Regions from separate parts of the Pseudomonas sp. A125 genome, predicted to be linked through region 1. Evidence: riboswitches for the same ligand, from Rfam matches in the RefSeq annotation. Region 1 holds a riboswitch; each other region holds the start of a gene.
The links. A riboswitch is a leader RNA that binds a small molecule or an ion and turns the genes downstream of it on or off. The one in region 1 is predicted to bind cobalamin.
Positions count from the first base shown of each region.

Region 2: it holds a riboswitch for cobalamin, as region 1 does, so the genes downstream of both, cobO (cob(I)yrinic acid a,c-diamide adenosyltransferase) here and ACZRN6_RS29445 (CbtB domain-containing protein) in region 1, are expected to answer to the same signal.
Region 3: it holds a riboswitch for cobalamin, as region 1 does, so the genes downstream of both, ACZRN6_RS24050 (TonB-dependent receptor plug domain-containing protein) here and ACZRN6_RS29445 (CbtB domain-containing protein) in region 1, are expected to answer to the same signal.

Region 1 covers NZ_JBUZVP010000030.1:8,028-13,466, forward strand. The annotation lists gene ACZRN6_RS29435 (winged helix-turn-helix transcriptional regulator) at 1-216, opposite strand, end outside; gene fabF (beta-ketoacyl-ACP synthase II) at 329-1,597, shown strand; cobalamin riboswitch at 1,634-1,850, shown strand; gene ACZRN6_RS29445 (CbtB domain-containing protein) at 1,947-2,135, shown strand; gene ACZRN6_RS29450 (CbtA family protein) at 2,147-2,845, shown strand; gene ACZRN6_RS29455 (cobalamin biosynthesis protein) at 2,842-3,234, shown strand; gene cobM (precorrin-4 C(11)-methyltransferase) at 3,316-4,062, shown strand; gene nfuA (Fe-S biogenesis protein NfuA) at 4,485-5,069, opposite strand; gene ACZRN6_RS29470 (acyltransferase family protein) at 5,129-5,439, opposite strand, start outside.
Region 2 covers NZ_JBUZVP010000001.1:434,859-440,297, forward strand. The annotation lists gene cbiB (adenosylcobinamide-phosphate synthase CbiB) at 1-105, opposite strand, end outside; gene bluB (5,6-dimethylbenzimidazole synthase) at 102-752, opposite strand; gene ACZRN6_RS01970 (cobyrinate a,c-diamide synthase) at 749-2,140, opposite strand; gene cobO (cob(I)yrinic acid a,c-diamide adenosyltransferase) at 2,137-2,748, opposite strand; cobalamin riboswitch at 2,828-3,064, opposite strand; gene ACZRN6_RS01980 (PQQ-dependent sugar dehydrogenase) at 3,164-4,477, shown strand; gene ACZRN6_RS01985 (C40 family peptidase) at 4,528-5,070, opposite strand; gene ACZRN6_RS01990 (C40 family peptidase) at 5,215-5,439, opposite strand, start outside.
Region 3 covers NZ_JBUZVP010000019.1:124,051-129,489, forward strand. The annotation lists gene ACZRN6_RS24050 (TonB-dependent receptor plug domain-containing protein) at 1-1,270, opposite strand, end outside; cobalamin riboswitch at 1,365-1,571, opposite strand; gene lexA (transcriptional repressor LexA) at 1,673-2,290, shown strand; gene imuA (translesion DNA synthesis-associated protein ImuA) at 2,290-2,901, shown strand; gene ACZRN6_RS24065 (Y-family DNA polymerase) at 2,909-4,324, shown strand; gene ACZRN6_RS24070 (error-prone DNA polymerase) at 4,300-5,439, shown strand, end outside.

The DNA.
Region 1 (5,439 bases):
GCTGTATTGCTGGCGCGCAAGCAGCCCCGCTTCCACCAGGCTGTTGAGCCGGCGCGTGAGCATATTGGGGGCGATCCCCAGGCTCTGGGAAAACTCGTCAAAGCGCCGCAAGCCTTGCAGCGCATCGCGCATGATCAAAATGCTCCACCACTCGCCGACCCTTTCCACTGCGCGCGCTACCGGGCATTCGGCGTTAACCAGCGACGTACGTTGCATTGCAGTTCCTCTGTGGGCGAGCCCGAAAATTTAAGCTATCCGATGTTACTTTCATGATGATAGCTTCGTCCATGCATTGCTACCAACCTGAAATTTGCGGAGCTAAGCGATCATGAGTAAGCGAATTGTTGTGACCGGCATGGGTGCAGTGACCCCGCTGGGAACCGGCGTGGAACAGACCTGGAAACGCCTGCTGGCAGGTGAGTCCGGGATCCGCAGGCTACCCGAAGAATTGGTCGGCGACCTGGCAATCAGCATTGGCGGCCAAGTTCTGAACCGTACCCAGGACCCAGAAGCCGGGTTTGACCCGGACACTGTCATCCCGGCGAAAGAACAGCGCAAGATGGATCGATTCATCGTGTTTGCCCTGGCCGCCGCCCAGGAAGCCCTGGCGCAGGCTGGCTGGAGCCCGCAAACGCCAGCGCAACAGGAACGTACCGCAACCATTATTGCTTCCGGAGTGGGCGGTTTCCCGGCGATTGCCGAGGCCGTTCGGACCGCTGACAGCAAAGGCCCGCGCCGCCTGTCGCCGTTCACGATTCCGTCATTCCTCGGCAACATGGCCGCCGGGCACGTGTCGATCCAGCATCAGTTGAAAGGCCCGCTCGGCTCCCCCGTCACCGCGTGCGCCGCCGGCGTACAGGCGATTGGTGATGCCGCACGCATGATCCGCGCAGGCGAGATAGACATCGCCGTGTGTGGCGGCGCCGAAGCGTGTATTCACCGGGTGAGCCTTGGCGGGTTTGCTGCAGCGCGTGCGCTGTCGCACGGCTACAACGACACGCCGGCACTCGCCTCGCGCCCGTTTGACCAGGGCCGCGACGGCTTTGTAATGGGCGAAGGGGCCGGGTTGTTGGTGATCGAGGAACTGGAGCATGCACTGGCTCGGGGCGCGACGCCTATTGCAGAGTTGGTGGGCTACGGCACCAGTGCCGACGCCTATCACATGACTTCGGGGCCGGAAGATGGCTCGGGAGCCCGTCGGGCGATGGAACTGGCGATTGCACAGGCGGGGATCAGCGCGGCACAGATCCAGCATTTGAACGCGCATGCCACGTCGACACCCGTGGGCGACAATGGCGAGTTGGCGGCGATCAATTCGCTGTTCGGAGCCAATTCCAGTGTCGCGATCAGCGCCACCAAGTCCGCCACCGGCCACTTGTTGGGCGCAGCGGGCGGGATTGAGGCGATATTCACCGTGCTCGCCCTGCGCGACCAGATCGCCCCGGCCACCCTCAACCTGGACAACCCGGACCCCGCCGCCAGCGGGCTGGATATGGTCCGTGGCCAAGCCCGACCGTTGCCGATTGAATACGCGATCTCCAATGGGTTCGGGTTTGGTGGCGTGAACGCCAGCGTGCTGTTCAAGCGCTGGGCGTAAGCCGGCGATTTGACGCCCATCGCCCGCCCATGCTCTCCTACACATCTTGTTTCGGGTGCCCTTCACAGGGTGAAACGGGAAACCGGTGAGTCATGTGCCTTAATTCAAGGCCGTGACGAGTCCGGTGCTGCCCCCGCAACGGTAAGCGAGTGAAGCATCAAATCCACTGTGTCTCTACGGCATGGGAAGGTGATGCTTTGAAGGCCAAAAGCCCCTCGCAAGCCCGGAGACCGGCCCGAAAAAATCAGATAACAAACCCGCGGTGGGCGGGCGCTGTTCGAAACCCTGCGTGCCTGGCTCGCGGGGTTTTCATGCGCTCGTGCACCCTGAAACCTTGAAGGGACGCGCCATGTCGATCATCAGCAGCACCGCCTCTACCGCCAGCACCACCGCCACCCTGAGCCAACGCCTGACTGCCGCCATTGGCGCATCGATCCTTGGCGCGTGCCTGGTGTATTTTGCCGGGTTCTCGCACATCGAAGCGGTGCACAACGCCGCTCACGATACCCGCCACAGCGCCGCGTTCCCGTGCCACTGAGGCCTGCCGAGATGATCAAGCGTATTGCCCAAACCGCAGGTTTCACGGGTCTTTTGGCCGCCCTGTTGCTGACCTTGCTGCAAAGCTTTTGGGTCGCACCGCTGATTCTGCAGGCGGAAACCTTTGAAAACGCCCCGGCCGCCACCGAAGTGCATGAGCATGCCAACGCCACGGCCCACACCCACGACGCCGAAGCCTGGGAGCCGGAAGATGGCTGGCAGCGTGTGCTGTCGACCACTGGCGGCAACCTGGTGGTCGCAGTGGGTTTTGCCCTGATGCTCGCCGGCCTGTACACACTGCGTGCGCCGACCCGCACGGCTCAAGGCCTGCTCTGGGGCCTGGCCGGTTACGCCACCTTCGTTCTGGCGCCGACCCTTGGTTTGCCGCCTGAGTTGCCGGGGACTGCTGCTGCGGATCTGGCACAACGGCAGATCTGGTGGATCGGCACGGCGGGTTCTACCGCTGCCGGTATCGCGCTGATCGTGTTCGGTCGCAACTGGCTGTTGAAAGTGCTGGGCGTGGCGATTCTGGCAGTGCCTCATGTGATTGGTGCGCCACAGCCTGAAGTCCACTCGATGCTGGCGCCCGAGGCGCTGGAAGCACAGTTCAAGATTGCCTCGCAGTTGACCAACGTCGCGTTCTGGTTGGCGCTGGGCTTGATCAGTGCCTGGTTGTTTCGCCGCAACCGTGACGGCCAGTATTCGGCATGATCCTGGCGGTTGGCCTGGGTTGCCAGCGGGGTTGTTCTGTCGACGCCCTGCTTGACCTGTTCAACGCTGCCCTCGCCGAGGGCGGCGTTGAGCGCCAGCGCATTACAGCGCTGGCCAGTCTTGACCGCAAGCAGGATGAGCCGGGGTTGCTGGCGCTGGCGCAGGTTTTGAAGCTGCCGCTGAGGTTTTTCAGTGCGGCGCAACTGGCGCCGTATGAAGGCCAATTAAGCCATAAGTCCGACACCGTCTTTGTGCACACTGGCTGCTATGGCATCGCTGAAAGTGCCGCCTTGGCCCTGGCAGAACACCTATCCCAACGCCCTGCCACGTTGTTGGTCACCCGCAAAAAAACCGCGATGGCTACCTTTGCATTGGCTTGCGCCGGCTGAAGTCCCGATAATCGTCAGCTTCGATCATGAGCAATCTTCATCTGGGGGGTTGCTCGCGTGCTTTTTCACAGGAATGTATCCATGACTGTCTTCTTCATCGGCGCAGGCCCAGGCGACCCGGAACTGATCACTGTCAAAGGGCAGCGGCTGATTCGCAGTTGCCCGGTGATTATCTATGCCGGTTCTCTGGTGCCGGCGGCGGTGCTTGAGGGGCATCAGGCTGAATTGGTGGTCAACAGTGCCGAGTTGCATCTGGAACAGATCATCGAGCTGATCCAGACGGCCCATGAAAAAGGCCAGGATGTGGCGCGGGTGCATTCTGGGGATCCGAGTTTGTATGGGGCGATCGGTGAACAGATTCGGCATTTGCGGGCGCTGGGGATTGCCTTTCAGATCATTCCCGGGGTGACAGCGGTGGCGGCCTGTGCGGCGTTGCTGGAAGCTGAACTGACGTTGCCGGACATCGCCCAGAGCGTGATTTTGACGCGGTATGCGGATAAGACGGCGATGCCTGCCGGTGAGGCGTTCAGTAGCCTGGCGCAGCATGGGACGACCATGGCGATTCACTTGGGGGTGAATCATTTGGAGAGAATCGTGGCTGAGTTGGTGCCTCACTATGGGGAGGATTGTCCGATTGCGGTGGTGCATCGGGCGACCTGGCCGGATCAGGATTGGGCCATTGGTACACTGGCGGACATTGCTGGGAAGGTGGCGGCCAAGGGGTTTCGGCGTACGGCGTTGATTGTGGTGGGTCGGGTTTTGGCCAGTGACAGTTTTGGTGAGTCGTCGTTGTATCGCGCGGGGCATGCGCATTTGTATCGGCCCTGAGGGTGGTGGTGGTGGTGTACATATCCGTTATTTAGGTGATGGCTTCGATGGGTTCCGCGGTTCAAATGTGGGAGCTGGCTGAGGGTGTACCTGATGCACCGAGGTGCCTGCATCGCAGGCAAGCCAGCTCCCACAGAAAAGCAGAGCCACCCCACCCGTAGCAGCTGTCGAGCGCCAGCGAGGCTGCGTGCTTTTGATCTGCTTTTGATCTTGATCTGCGGGCCCCGTTAACCACGATGGCCGCAAGCAGGCACGGTGGAGCGGGTAAGCGCGGAACCATAAGCGGCCGTTACCGCAGCAACGCATATGTACACAACATACCTAACCCAAAACCTCACAAACCTAACGTAACCCACTGAATCCAAACCATAAAAAAACGGCGCTCACGGGGCGCCGTTTTTCCACATCCGCAGCGAACACCCTTAGTAGTAGGCGTTTTCTTTCTGCGTATGGTCAGTCACATCCCGCACACCCTTAAGCTCCGGAACCCGCTCAAGCAGCGTACGCTCAATCCCTTCACGCAAGGTCACGTCCGCCTGGCCGCAGCCTTGGCAACCGCCACCAAACTTCAAAACAGCAATACCATCATCCACCACATCAATCAGGCTCACCTGACCACCGTGGCTCGCCAGCCCGGGATTGATCTCGGTCTGCAGGTAATAATTGATACGCTCGTTAATCGGACTGTCCGCATTAACGTTCGGCACCTTGGCGTTCGGTGCCTTGATGGTCAGCTGGCCGCCCATACGATCCGTGGCGTAATCAACCACCGCATCGTCAAGGAACGCTTCGCTGAACGCATCGATATACGCCGTGAAGCTCTTCAGCCCCAGCGCCGTATCTTCAGGTTTTTCTTCCCCCGGCTTGCAGTAGGCAATGCACGTCTCAGCGTACTGGGTGCCGGGCTGGGTGATAAAGACGCGGATGCCGATACCGGGGGTGTTCTGCTTCGACAGCAGATCAGCCAGGTAATCGTGGGCGGCGTCGGTAATGGTTATGGCGGTCATGGAAACTCCTCGCAGGCTTGCCGGCAGTTTACGCCAAATCATTGCAGAGGTACAAAGTCCTAGTATTTTTGTCGGGAAAGAATCATCCGTTGGTCGCCATCGAACCAGCCCTTGAGCCGGCGATAGCTGCCCTTTTCCAACCAGTGGTAGCTGGCCAGCGATCCAAGGGCGATCAGCACCACACACACGCCAAGCATCACGTAGGCATTGATTCCATAGCGCTGGGCGACAAAACCACCCGCCGACAGCACCAGCACGTGCATCAGGTAGACCGAGTAGGAACAATCCCCCATCACCTTGAGCAGCCGGCTACGCTCGAAATAGCGCTCCATGGCAATACACGCCAACACCAGCACCGCACTCGGCAAAC
Region 2 (5,439 bases), on a different contig from region 1:
GCGCCCGGCAAAATTGCCGAACGCCACCAGCGGATGCCAGCGCCTGGGCTCGCCCAGCAGCGCATCCAGCGCCACGGCAGCGACACTCAGCAAGGCCACACTCATTGACTCACTCCCCAAACATTCTCATACAGCATGTCACTCAGCGGCCGTGGTTCGGTCCAGCCTTCAAGCTGCAACATCGGTGCCGGATAGAACTCGCTCACCGGGCCCAGGCACAACACGGCCAACGGCTTGGCGCCGGGCGGCAGGCCCAGCAGGTCGGCCAGGGCCTGGGGTTCGAACAGCGAGACCCAGCCCATGCCCAAGCCTTCGACGCGAGCTGCCAGCCATAGATTCTGGATTGCACAGGACAACGACGCCATGTCCATTTCCGGCAAGGTGCGGCGCCCGAAGATATGCCGCTCGCGGTCGTCCATCAGCGCAGCCACCAGCACTTCGGCGCAGTCGTTGATGCCTTCGACCTTGAGCTTCATGAACTGGTCGGAGCGCTCGCCGAGGGCCTCGGCGGTGCGTACGCGCTCTTCTTCCACCAGTTGCTGGATCTGGCTGCGCAGGTTGCGGTCGCTGATGCGGATAAAACGCCACGGCTGCATCAGGCCGACGCTCGGTGCCTGGTGGGCCGCTTGCAGCAGGCGCTGGAGCAATTCGGGGGCAACGCTGCCGCCACTGAAGTGGCGCATGTCGCGGCGTTCGGCGATGGCGCGGTAGACGGCTTCGCGGTCGGCTTGCGCAAAGGCGTTGTCAGTCATGGCCTCATCGCGGGCAAGCCCGCTCCCACAGTAGATTGCGTTTCAACTCGGTCAACTGTGGGCGCTGGCTTGCCTGCGATGGCGGTCTCAAGGCTTGGCGCAAACAAGGCAGCCACCGCTGTCGGGTTGGACGGGAAGTAAAAGTGCACGTAGGAAGCCGTCATCCGGCCCTGACGATAAACCGCCTCGGCGCCGCGCCCGCCGTTGGGGCTCAGGCCACGGGCAATCGGCTGCCACTCGGTGCTGGTCAGCGAGTGATGGTAGGTGTGGCCGCGCAACAGGCCTTCGGGCAGTTCGACGTTTTGCAGGGCCAGTGCCGCAAGGCGCTTTTGCATCACGGCGTCGCCCTGGAGCAGGCCGACCAGTTCGGCACGGGTGCCATCGACATCGGTGAGCGAGTCCAGCAGATAAAGCATGCCGCCGCATTCAGCCAGCAGCGGTTTGCCGGCGGCGTGATGGGCGCGGATGGCGTCGAGCATCGCGGTGTTTTCCGACAGCGCCTGGTGATGCAGTTCCGGGTAACCGCCCGGCAAGTAGAGGCTGTCAGCTTCGGGCAACGCCCGGTCACGAATCGGCGAGAAGAAGCGCAACTCGGCGCCCATCGCTCGCAACAGGTCGAGGCTGGCGCCGTAGGTGAATGCGAAAGCCTCGTCACGGGCCACGGCAATGCGTACACCGGCCAGCAACGGTTGTGCCTCGATCACTTCAGGCGCGGCGAATTCCACCGGCGGCGGCAAGGCTACCTCGCAACTGCTGCCCAACGCCTGGGCGGCAGCGTCGAGGCGCAGGTCGAGGTCATTCAGTTCGCTGGCTTGCACCAGGCCAAGGTGGCGGCTGGGCAACTCGATGCCGGTTTCCCGGGACAGTGCGCCGTACCAGCGCAAGCCTTCAGTGAGGCTGCCTTCGAGCAATTGCGCATGGCGCAGCGTGCCAACTCGGTTGGCCAGTACACCGGCGAACGGCAGGTCTGGCTGGTAACGCGCCAGGCCCAACGCCAGGGCGCCGAAGGTCTGGGCCATGGCCGTACCGTCGATCACCGCCAGTACCGGCACGCCAAAGTGCCGCGCCAGGTCGGCGCTGGACGGTGTGCCGTCGAACAGGCCCATCACGCCTTCGATCAGGATCAGGTCGGCTTCCCCCGCCGCTTCCCACAGCAACCGGCGACTTTCCTGCTCGCCCACCATCCACATGTCTAATTGATAGACCGGCGCACCACTGGCGCGCTCGTGGATCATCGGGTCGAGAAAGTCCGGGCCGCATTTGAACACCCGCACCTTGCGCCCCAGGTTGCGGTGCAAACGGGCCAGCGCGGCGGTGACGGTGGTTTTGCCCTGGCCGGACGCCGGTGCGGCGATCAGGACAGCAGGGCAGTGACGGGGCTGATTCAAAGTTCGATGCCTTTCTGTGCCTTGATACCGGCCTGGAAGGCGTGCTTGAGCATGCCCATTTCAGTCACGGTGTCGGCCATTTCGATCAATTCGGGTTTCGCGCCACGGCCGGTCACCAGCACGTGTTGCATTGGCGGGCGGGCCTGCAGGTCGCCGAGCACCTGGTCCAGGTCGAGGTAGCCGTGCTTGAGGGCGATGTTCAGCTCATCCAGCACCACCAGGCCGATGGCCGGGTTTTGCAGCATTTCCCGGGAGACCGCCCAAGCTGCCTCGGCGGCGACGATGTCGCGCGCGCGGTCCTGGGTTTCCCAGGTAAAACCTTCGCCCATTACGTGAAAGCGCACCTGCTCAGGGAAGCGGCGGAAGAACAGTTCTTCGCCGGTGCTGTTGCGCCCCTTGATGAACTGCACCACGCCGCACTGCATGCCATGGCCCATGGCCCGGGCCAGCATGCCAAAGGCCGAACTGCTCTTGCCCTTGCCGTTGCCAGTGAGCACCAGCAGCAACCCGCACTCGTTGGGTGAATTGGCAATGCGCTCATCAATCACGGCTTTTTTGCGCAGCATGCGCGCCAGGTGGCGTTCGTCACGATCGGGGGATTCAGTCATGGCAGCTCTCCGTTGGGGCTGGACAAAAACGGCGGGCAGGAAAAGACACATACAGACAGCCAAGCATCGCCCACCGTGATGCTGTTGGATGGATCAGGCCGGTCTCCGGGCTCATGAGTGGCATGGGATGCCGAGGGTGCACCTTCCCATATCGCGGGCGATACAGTGGTTTGAGGCACCGTCTTGACTCATTTACCGTTGCGGGGGCAGCGCCGGGATCGTGGCTGCACTGTAAAAAAGTGCGCTCACTCACCGGCTTCCCTGTTTCACTCAGTCGGCGCGTACGCCACAGAGCACCTGAAACAAGCCGCGAAGGTTAGTGGGTTGGGGGTGGAGCGTCAATTAAAGCCGGACATGCGCGTGAACCATCGGGCCGCCACGCACCTCTATCCCTACAGGTATTAAGGAGAAAACCATGCACAAGACCCGACTTGCCCTACTGATCATGGTGGCCGGCACACTCGCCGCCTGTGGTGAAAGCTCTACCCTGCAAGTGTCCGACGGCACCGGCCCCTCGCCCAAGCTGCCCGAACCGAACAAAACCCTGATCCCCACGGTGAACATCGCGCCGGCGATCGGCTGGCCCGAAGGCAGCAAGCCGACCCCGGCGGCGGGCACTCAGGTGGCGGCGTTCGCCGAGGGCCTGGATCACCCACGCTGGCTGTATGTGCTGCCCAATGGTGACGTGCTGGTGGCCGAAACCAATGCACCGCCCAAGCCGGACGATTCCAAGGGCATTCGTGGCTGGGTGATGGAGAAAGTCATGGGCCGCGCCGGGGCCGGCGTGCCGAGCCCGAACCGCATCACTCTGCTGCGGGACGCCGACCACGATGGCGTCGCCGAAACCCGCACGGTGTTCCTGGAAAACCTGAACTCGCCGTTTGGCATGGCATTGGTGGGCAACGACCTGTATGTCGCCGATTCGGACAAGCTGCTGCGCTTCCCTTACCAGCCAGGTGAAACCTCGATCAAGGAAGCCGGCACCACCGTGACCGACTTGCCGGGCGGCAGCATCAACCATCACTGGACCAAGAACGTGGTGGCCAGCAAGGATGGCAGCAAGCTGTACGTCAGCGTAGGCTCCAACAGCAACGTTGGGGAAAACGGCCTGGACGCAGAACAAGGCCGCGCCGCGATCTGGGAAGTGGACCGCGCCACTGGCCAGCATCGCATCTTCGCCTCCGGCCTGCGCAACCCCAACGGTATGGCCTGGGAGCCGCAAAGCGGCAAGCTGTGGACAGCGGTTAACGAGCGCGATGAAATCGGCAGCGACCTGGTGCCGGACTACATCACCTCGGTCAAGGATGGGGCCTTCTACGGCTGGCCGTTCAGTTACTACGGGCAGCACGTGGATGTGCGGGTGAATCCGCAGAACCCGGACCTGGTGGCCAAGGCGATCACACCGGATTACGCGGTAGGCCCACACACGGCGTCCCTGGGGCTGACCTTTGCCGACGGCAGCACGTTACCGGCGCAGTTCAGCAACGGCGCGTTTATCGGCCAGCATGGCTCGTGGAACCGCAAGCCCCACAGCGGCTACAAGGTGATCTTCGTGCCGTTTGAGGCAGGCCAGCCCAAAGGCCGGCCGGTGGATGTGCTGACCGGGTTCCTCAACAGCGATGAGAAAGCCATGGGGCGCCCGGTAGGCGTGGTGATCGACAAGCAGGGGGATTTGTTGGTGGCAGATGATGTGGGAAACAAGGTGTGGCGGGTGTCGGCGGCGAAATAGCCCGCCCTGAAAAACACTGTGGGAGCCTAGGCTCCCACAGTTGTTTTTGCTTATGGATTACGCGCCAGATGCTCGGCGGGCAACACGCGCTTGGCGCTCAGGTAGGCGTTCTGCCAATAGGCCTTGGACAGTGTGTCCAGCTTCACCGTACCGCCGGTTTGCGGCGCATGCACAAAGCGCCCTTCACCCACGTAGATCCCGGCGTGGCTGACTTGCGAGCCGCCGCCCGTGGCGAAGAAAAGCAGGTCGCCGGTTTGCAGGTTGTTTTCGCTCACGTCCATGGCGCGCATCACGATCAGCTCGCGAGTGGTACGCGGCAAGGAGATGCCCGCCGCATCGCGGTACACAAACCCGATCAGGCCGCTGCAATCAAATCCCGAGTCCGGCGTATTGCCGCCCCAGCGATAAGGCGTGCCGACCAGGCCCAGCGCACGGAAGAGCACGTCTTCGGCAGCAGGCGAGAAACTTTGGGTGGCGTAGGTGTTGAACACCGGCTTGGGCTTGACGGCCACGGGAGCAGGCGGAGGACGACTTGCGCAGGCACTGAGCAGCGCGGCGCAAACAAGAAGAATTAGGCGGGCCGAGGTCGACATGGGCAGAACAATCCTGATCTGGATGCGGCTTTCGCTGCCGAACGCTGAAAACCAGAACGCGCAAGCAAAGCTCGCGCGATCGATTTACAACAATGTCCAGGGATTCTAGCGCTTACACGTCAAACTTCAAGTATCACTTTAACTTTACTTGCTGGCGGTAACGGTAGTCGGGGCCATCGCGAGGGCGCGCTTGGCTTCGATGAAGGTTTTGCTCCAGTAGCTGTCACCCAGGTTGTCGACCCGCACACCACCGCTGCGGCGGCTGCTGGAGTGGATAAACTGGTTGTCGCCCAGGTAGATACCGGCGTGACTGACACGACCACGGCCAGCAGTACTGAAGAAAAGCAGATCACCGGGCTTGAGGTTGTT
Region 3 (5,439 bases), on a different contig from region 1:
GGTCGTTGATGTCGTAGAGCGAAGTGAGCATGCCGACGGTGGCGCTGTCGCCGCCGCTCATGGCTTCGTGGCGTACGCCGATGCTCGGGTGCCAGTTCGGCAGCGCCTCGATATTCGGGCGCAACTGGGTGTACAGCGCGTGGGCCTGAGCCTTGTTGTCGTCGATGATCAGCACATCGTCCTGGCCCTTGAACCACTGGTTGTCGGAGCCGAACACCAGCACGTGTTCTCCCGGCAGCACGGCCTTGCCTTCGGCCTGCACGCCCCAGTCGGTGAAGCCCCAATAGTCGTTGTGGTTGATGACCCGGGTGCCGCCGCCCTGGAGATTGTTGATGCGGGTATAGCGCGTGTCCCAATCGTTGATATGGCCTTTGACAAAATAGCTCAGGCGCTCGTTGAGGCTCTGCTCGAAGGTGGCCGTGGCGATCTGTTGCACGCGGTCGTTGGTGGTCTTGTGGTTGCCTGCCGGGCGGGCGAAATCCAGGTTGGCGTCGGCGTACTGGTAAAACAGCTCAAGGCGCGTGTCATCGCCAAACGACTGGACTGCCTTGGTGCCGAAGGTGGTGACTTCGTAGGAGCGCTGCTTGTCGCTGACGTTTTTCATGTCGCGGTTGCGAAACGGCTGGTAGCCCTCGGAGACGTTGCGGCTGATGTAGGCCAGCAAGCCAAGATCGCCAAAACCGTTGTTGAAGATCTTCTCGACCCGGGCATCGCCGGTGGTGCCGCCGAAGGTGTCTGCGCCCAGGTTCACCTCGCCGGACGCCTCGCGGGTTTGCGGGCTGCGGGTAACGATGTTGATCACCCCCGACACCGCCTGGGTGCCGAACAGCAGGCTCTGGCCACCCTTGAGCACTTCGATGCGCTCGATGGCGTTGGCGGGCAGAGTGTCCAGGTACAGGCCGCCGTACAGGCGGTTGTTCAGGCGTACTCCGTCCAGCAGGATCAGCGTGTCATCGTTGCGCCCGCCCAGCAGGGAATAGGTACCGTAGTCGAACGGGCCGTTCTTGGGCGCCACGTACAGGCCGGGGATGAACATCTGCATCACGCGCGACACATCGGCGGCGGGGCCGGCGCGTTCGATCTGTTCGCGGGTGACGGTCTCGACCTTGCTGCCGTACTGGGCCATGTCGGCCACGGTGGTGGACTCCACCGACGGCGCAGAAACGATCTGCTGCTTGAGCTCAAGGGTGTTGTCGTCGGCCAGCAGCAGGGGGCTGAACAGGCAGCCGAGCAACAGGCTGGGCACGGGAGTGTTGAAAGGTCGAATCATAGTCTTCTCGGAAAAGTTTCTTTCGCGAAAAGCACGCACGAGTAGGCACCGAGCACACGCCAATACCGGCCCATGCCCGCCCACCGCAGGATTTTGCCAAACAGAATTCCAGGCCGGTCTCCGGGCTCACGCGTATGGACACCTTCACCTTCCCATGGCGCGCAGGCCACAGTGGTGTGTCGAAGGGGTCACGCGTCTACCGTTGCGGGGGCAGCACCGGACTGGCTCGGAAAGAGCGGCACCGGTTTCCCGTTTCACCCCATGCACGGCGGCATGAGGCACCTGAAACAGGCCGGCATCTGAACATTCGAATGACCGTTCGTCAACTTGGCTGCGGCTTTTTCAGTGACCCTGTGGGAAGCGACTGACGGATCTTGCTAGAAATTTCCTACAGGAGTACAAATGTACTCCATGACGACTTTAACGCCCCGCCGCACCGCCATCCTGACCTTTATCCGCGACCGTATCGCGCAGCAAGGCCAGTCCCCCAGCCTCGCCGAGATCGCCGAGGCGTTCGGCTTTGCCTCCCGCAGCGTGGCGCGCAAGCATGTGCTGGCGCTGACTGAGGGCGGCTTTATCGAGGTCAACCCGAACCAGGCCCGGGGCATTCGCCTGCTTAATCAGCCGGTGCGGCCTGAGCTGCTGGACATCCCGGTGCTCGGCCGAGTGGCTGCCGGCCTGCCCATCGGCGCCGACGCCGAAGTGCACAACCGCTTGCTGCTCGACCCTGGCATGTTCGCCAAAACCCCGGACTACCTGCTGCGGGTGCAGGGCGATTCGATGATCGAAGACGGCATCCTCGATGGCGACTTGGTGGGCGTACGCCGCAGTGCCGAGGCCTTGAATGGGCAAATCGTGGTGGCGCGCCTGGACGGTGAAGTCACCATCAAGCGTTTCGAACATGTCGGCGAGCGCGTGCGCCTGCTGCCACGCAACCCCGCTTATCAGCCCATCGTGGTGCGTCCCGATCAGGACCTGGCGATCGAAGGGGTGTTTTGCGGCCTGGTGAGGCAAGGCTGATGGGCGCCGTCGTTGCCCTGGACTCGCTGTTCAATGGCGGCCGGGTCTGGAAGGGCCGGCCCGCCGCGCCGCCTGCCAGCGTCCATCCCACCGGGCTTGCGGCGCTGGATGCAGTGCTGCCCAGCGGTGGCTGGCCGGAGGCGGCGTTGAGCGAAATCCTCATGGCCAAGGAGGGCGTGGGCGAGTTGCAACTGGTGTGGCCGACCCTGGCGCGGTTGGCGGCGGCCGGCGAGCGCATCGTGCTGGTGGCGCCGCCTTACACGCCGTACCCCCACGCCTGGCAAAACGCCGGGGTCGATGTGCGCCAGCTGTCGGTGATCCAGGCCGATGAGCGCGACGCCTTGTGGGCGGTGGAGCAATGCCTGCGTTCCGGCAGTTGCGGCGCGGTGTTGTGCTGGCCGCGCAAGGCCGATGACCGGGCCTTGCGCCGCTTGCAGGTGGCGGCAGAAACCGGCCAGACCCTGGCCTTCGCCTGGCGCTCGTTGAACGAGGCGATCAACCCGTCACCGGCCGCCTTGCGCCTGGCGGTGGAGGCCAGCCCGGCGCAAGTGCGGGTGCTCAAGTGCCGGGGCGGCCTGGCCCATCCCGCGCCCATTGCACTTGGGCACTGAGGTTGGCATGCGCTGGGTGTGTATTGTCTTCCCGCAATTGGCGCTGGACGGGGTGCTGCGTGTGCGCCCCGAACCGGATCAGCCGTTGGCCCTGCTGGCGGGTACGCCACAACGGCGGGTGCTGCAAACCGTCAATGAGGCCGCCCGCAAACTCGGGCTGCGCCCCGGCCAATCGCTGACGGCGGCCCATGCCTTGACCAAGGCGTTTGCCTGCGCCGAATACGACCCGGCGCAGATCGAATACTGGCAGCAATTTCTGGCGGCCTGGGCCTACCGTTTCAGTTCCCAGGTCAGCGTGTTCTACCCACGGGCGTTGCTGTTCGAGATCGAGTCGAGCCTGGGCCTGTTCGGGCCCTGGCCGCTGCTTGAAGCGCGCTTGCGCAAGGAACTGACCGACCTGGGGTTTCGTCATCGCATTGTCGCCGCGCCAAACCCGGCAGCAGCGCGAATATTAGCGAATGCCTACGACGGCCTCGCTGTGGCCGATGAGCACAGCCTGCAACAAGCGTTGGCGCCGATCCCCATCGACCGCGCCGGCCTCGACCCGCAAGCCGCCACCGCGTTGTCGCGCATGGGCTTGCGCACCCTGGCCCAGGTGCAGGCGCTGCCCCGGCATACTTTGGCCCGGCGGTTCGACGCGGCGCTGCTCAAGCACCTCGATGCACTGAGTGGGCAACGGCCGCTGGCCCTGGCGTTCTACCAGCCGCCGGACCGTTTCGATGTGCGCATCGAGCTGAATTTTGATGTGTTGTCCCATCAAGCCTTGCTGTTTCCCTTGCGCCGTTTGACCGGCGATTTGTCGGCGTTCCTGTGTGGCCGCGACAGTGGCGTGCAACGCTTTGACCTGCACCTGGAACACGCGGCAGAACCCGACACCCTCATCAAGGTCGGCCTGCTCAGTGCCGAACGTGATGCAGCGATGCTGTTCGAACTGGCCCGTGGCCGCCTGGAGCAAGTGCACGTCACCTCGCCGGTGCGCGGCTTTCGCCTGGAGGCCCAGGACCTGCCAGTGTTTGTGCCCCAGCGCCAGGACCTGTTCGACGAACGCCCGCAACAAACCCTGCCGTGGGAGCAACTGCGCGAACGCCTGCGGGCGCGGCTGGGGGACGAGGCAGTGCAAGGCCTGCGCTTTCACGCCGACCATCGCCCCGAATGCGCCTGGCAACCCGGTGCCGACACGCGCCCATGCATGCCCTCAAACAACGTGCAGCGCCCCGGCTGGTTGCTGCCTGAACCCACGCCCCTGGCGGAGCACGGCCTACAGATATTGATGGGCCCGGAACGTATCGAATCGGGCTGGTGGGATGGCGCCGATGTGCGCCGCGATTACTACCTGGTACGCACCCGCGCCGGCCAGCAGGGCTGGGCTTACCGAACCGTGGGCGAAAGCGGCGCGCTGTGGCTGCAAGGCTGGTTCGCATGAGTTATGCGGAGCTGCATTGCCTGTCCAACTTCAGTTTCCAGCGGGGCGCCTCCAGTGCCCGCGAGCTGTTTGAGCGGGCCAAACAGCAGGGCTATGAGGCGCTGGCGATCACCGATGAATGCACCTTGTCAGGCATCGTGCGCGCCTGGCAGGCGGCCAAGGAAGTCGGGTTGCCGCTGATTGTCGGCAGCGAGATGCGCCTGGAAAACGGCCCCAAGCTGGTGCTGCTGGTGGAGAACCTGGAGGGTTACCAGCACCTGTGTCGGCTGATCACCATTGCCCGGCGCCGTGCGCAAAAAGGTCAGTATCGGCTGCTGCAAGAGGACTTCACATCGGTACAAGGGTTGCTGGCGTTATGGATGGTCGAAGATGCCGACACCCAGGCGAACATCCAATGGCTGCGCAGCACGTTCACCGATCGCCTGTGGCTGGCCGTGGAGCTGCATTGCGGCCAGAACGATGCCCGTCACCTTGAGCAACGCCTGAACCTGGCCGCCAGCCTGCACCTGCCGGCGGTGGCCTGCGGCGATGTGCATATGCACGTGCGTGGCCGTCGCGCGTTGCAAGACACCATGACCGCGATCCGTCATCACGTCCCGGTGGCCGAAGCCGGCGCGCGCCTGCACCCCAACGGCGAGCGCCACTTGCGCAGCCTCGATGCATTGGCCGCGCTGTACCCGGCGCACTTGCTGGAAGCATCCCTGAACATCGCCCGGCGTTGCACCTTCGACCTGGGCCAGTTGCGCTATCAATACCCCAGGGAATTAGTGCCTGAAGGCCAGGACGCTAAATCCTGGCTACGCCTCTTGACCGAGCAAGGCATCGCCCAGCGTTGGCCGGAAGGGGTCGATGCCAAGACCCTCCAGCAGATCAATAACGAACTGGAACTGATCAGCGAGCTGGGCTACGAAAGCTACTTCCTTACCGTGCACGACATTGTGCGCTTCGCCCGCAGCCGGTCGATCCTGTGCCAGGGCCGCGGCTCGGCGGCCAACTCGGCGGTGTGCTTTGCCCTGGGCATCACCGAGATCAACCCGAGCCTGATGAACATGCTGTTCGAGCGCTTCCTGTCTCGCGAGCGCAACGAGCCGCCCGACATCGACGTGGATTTTGAA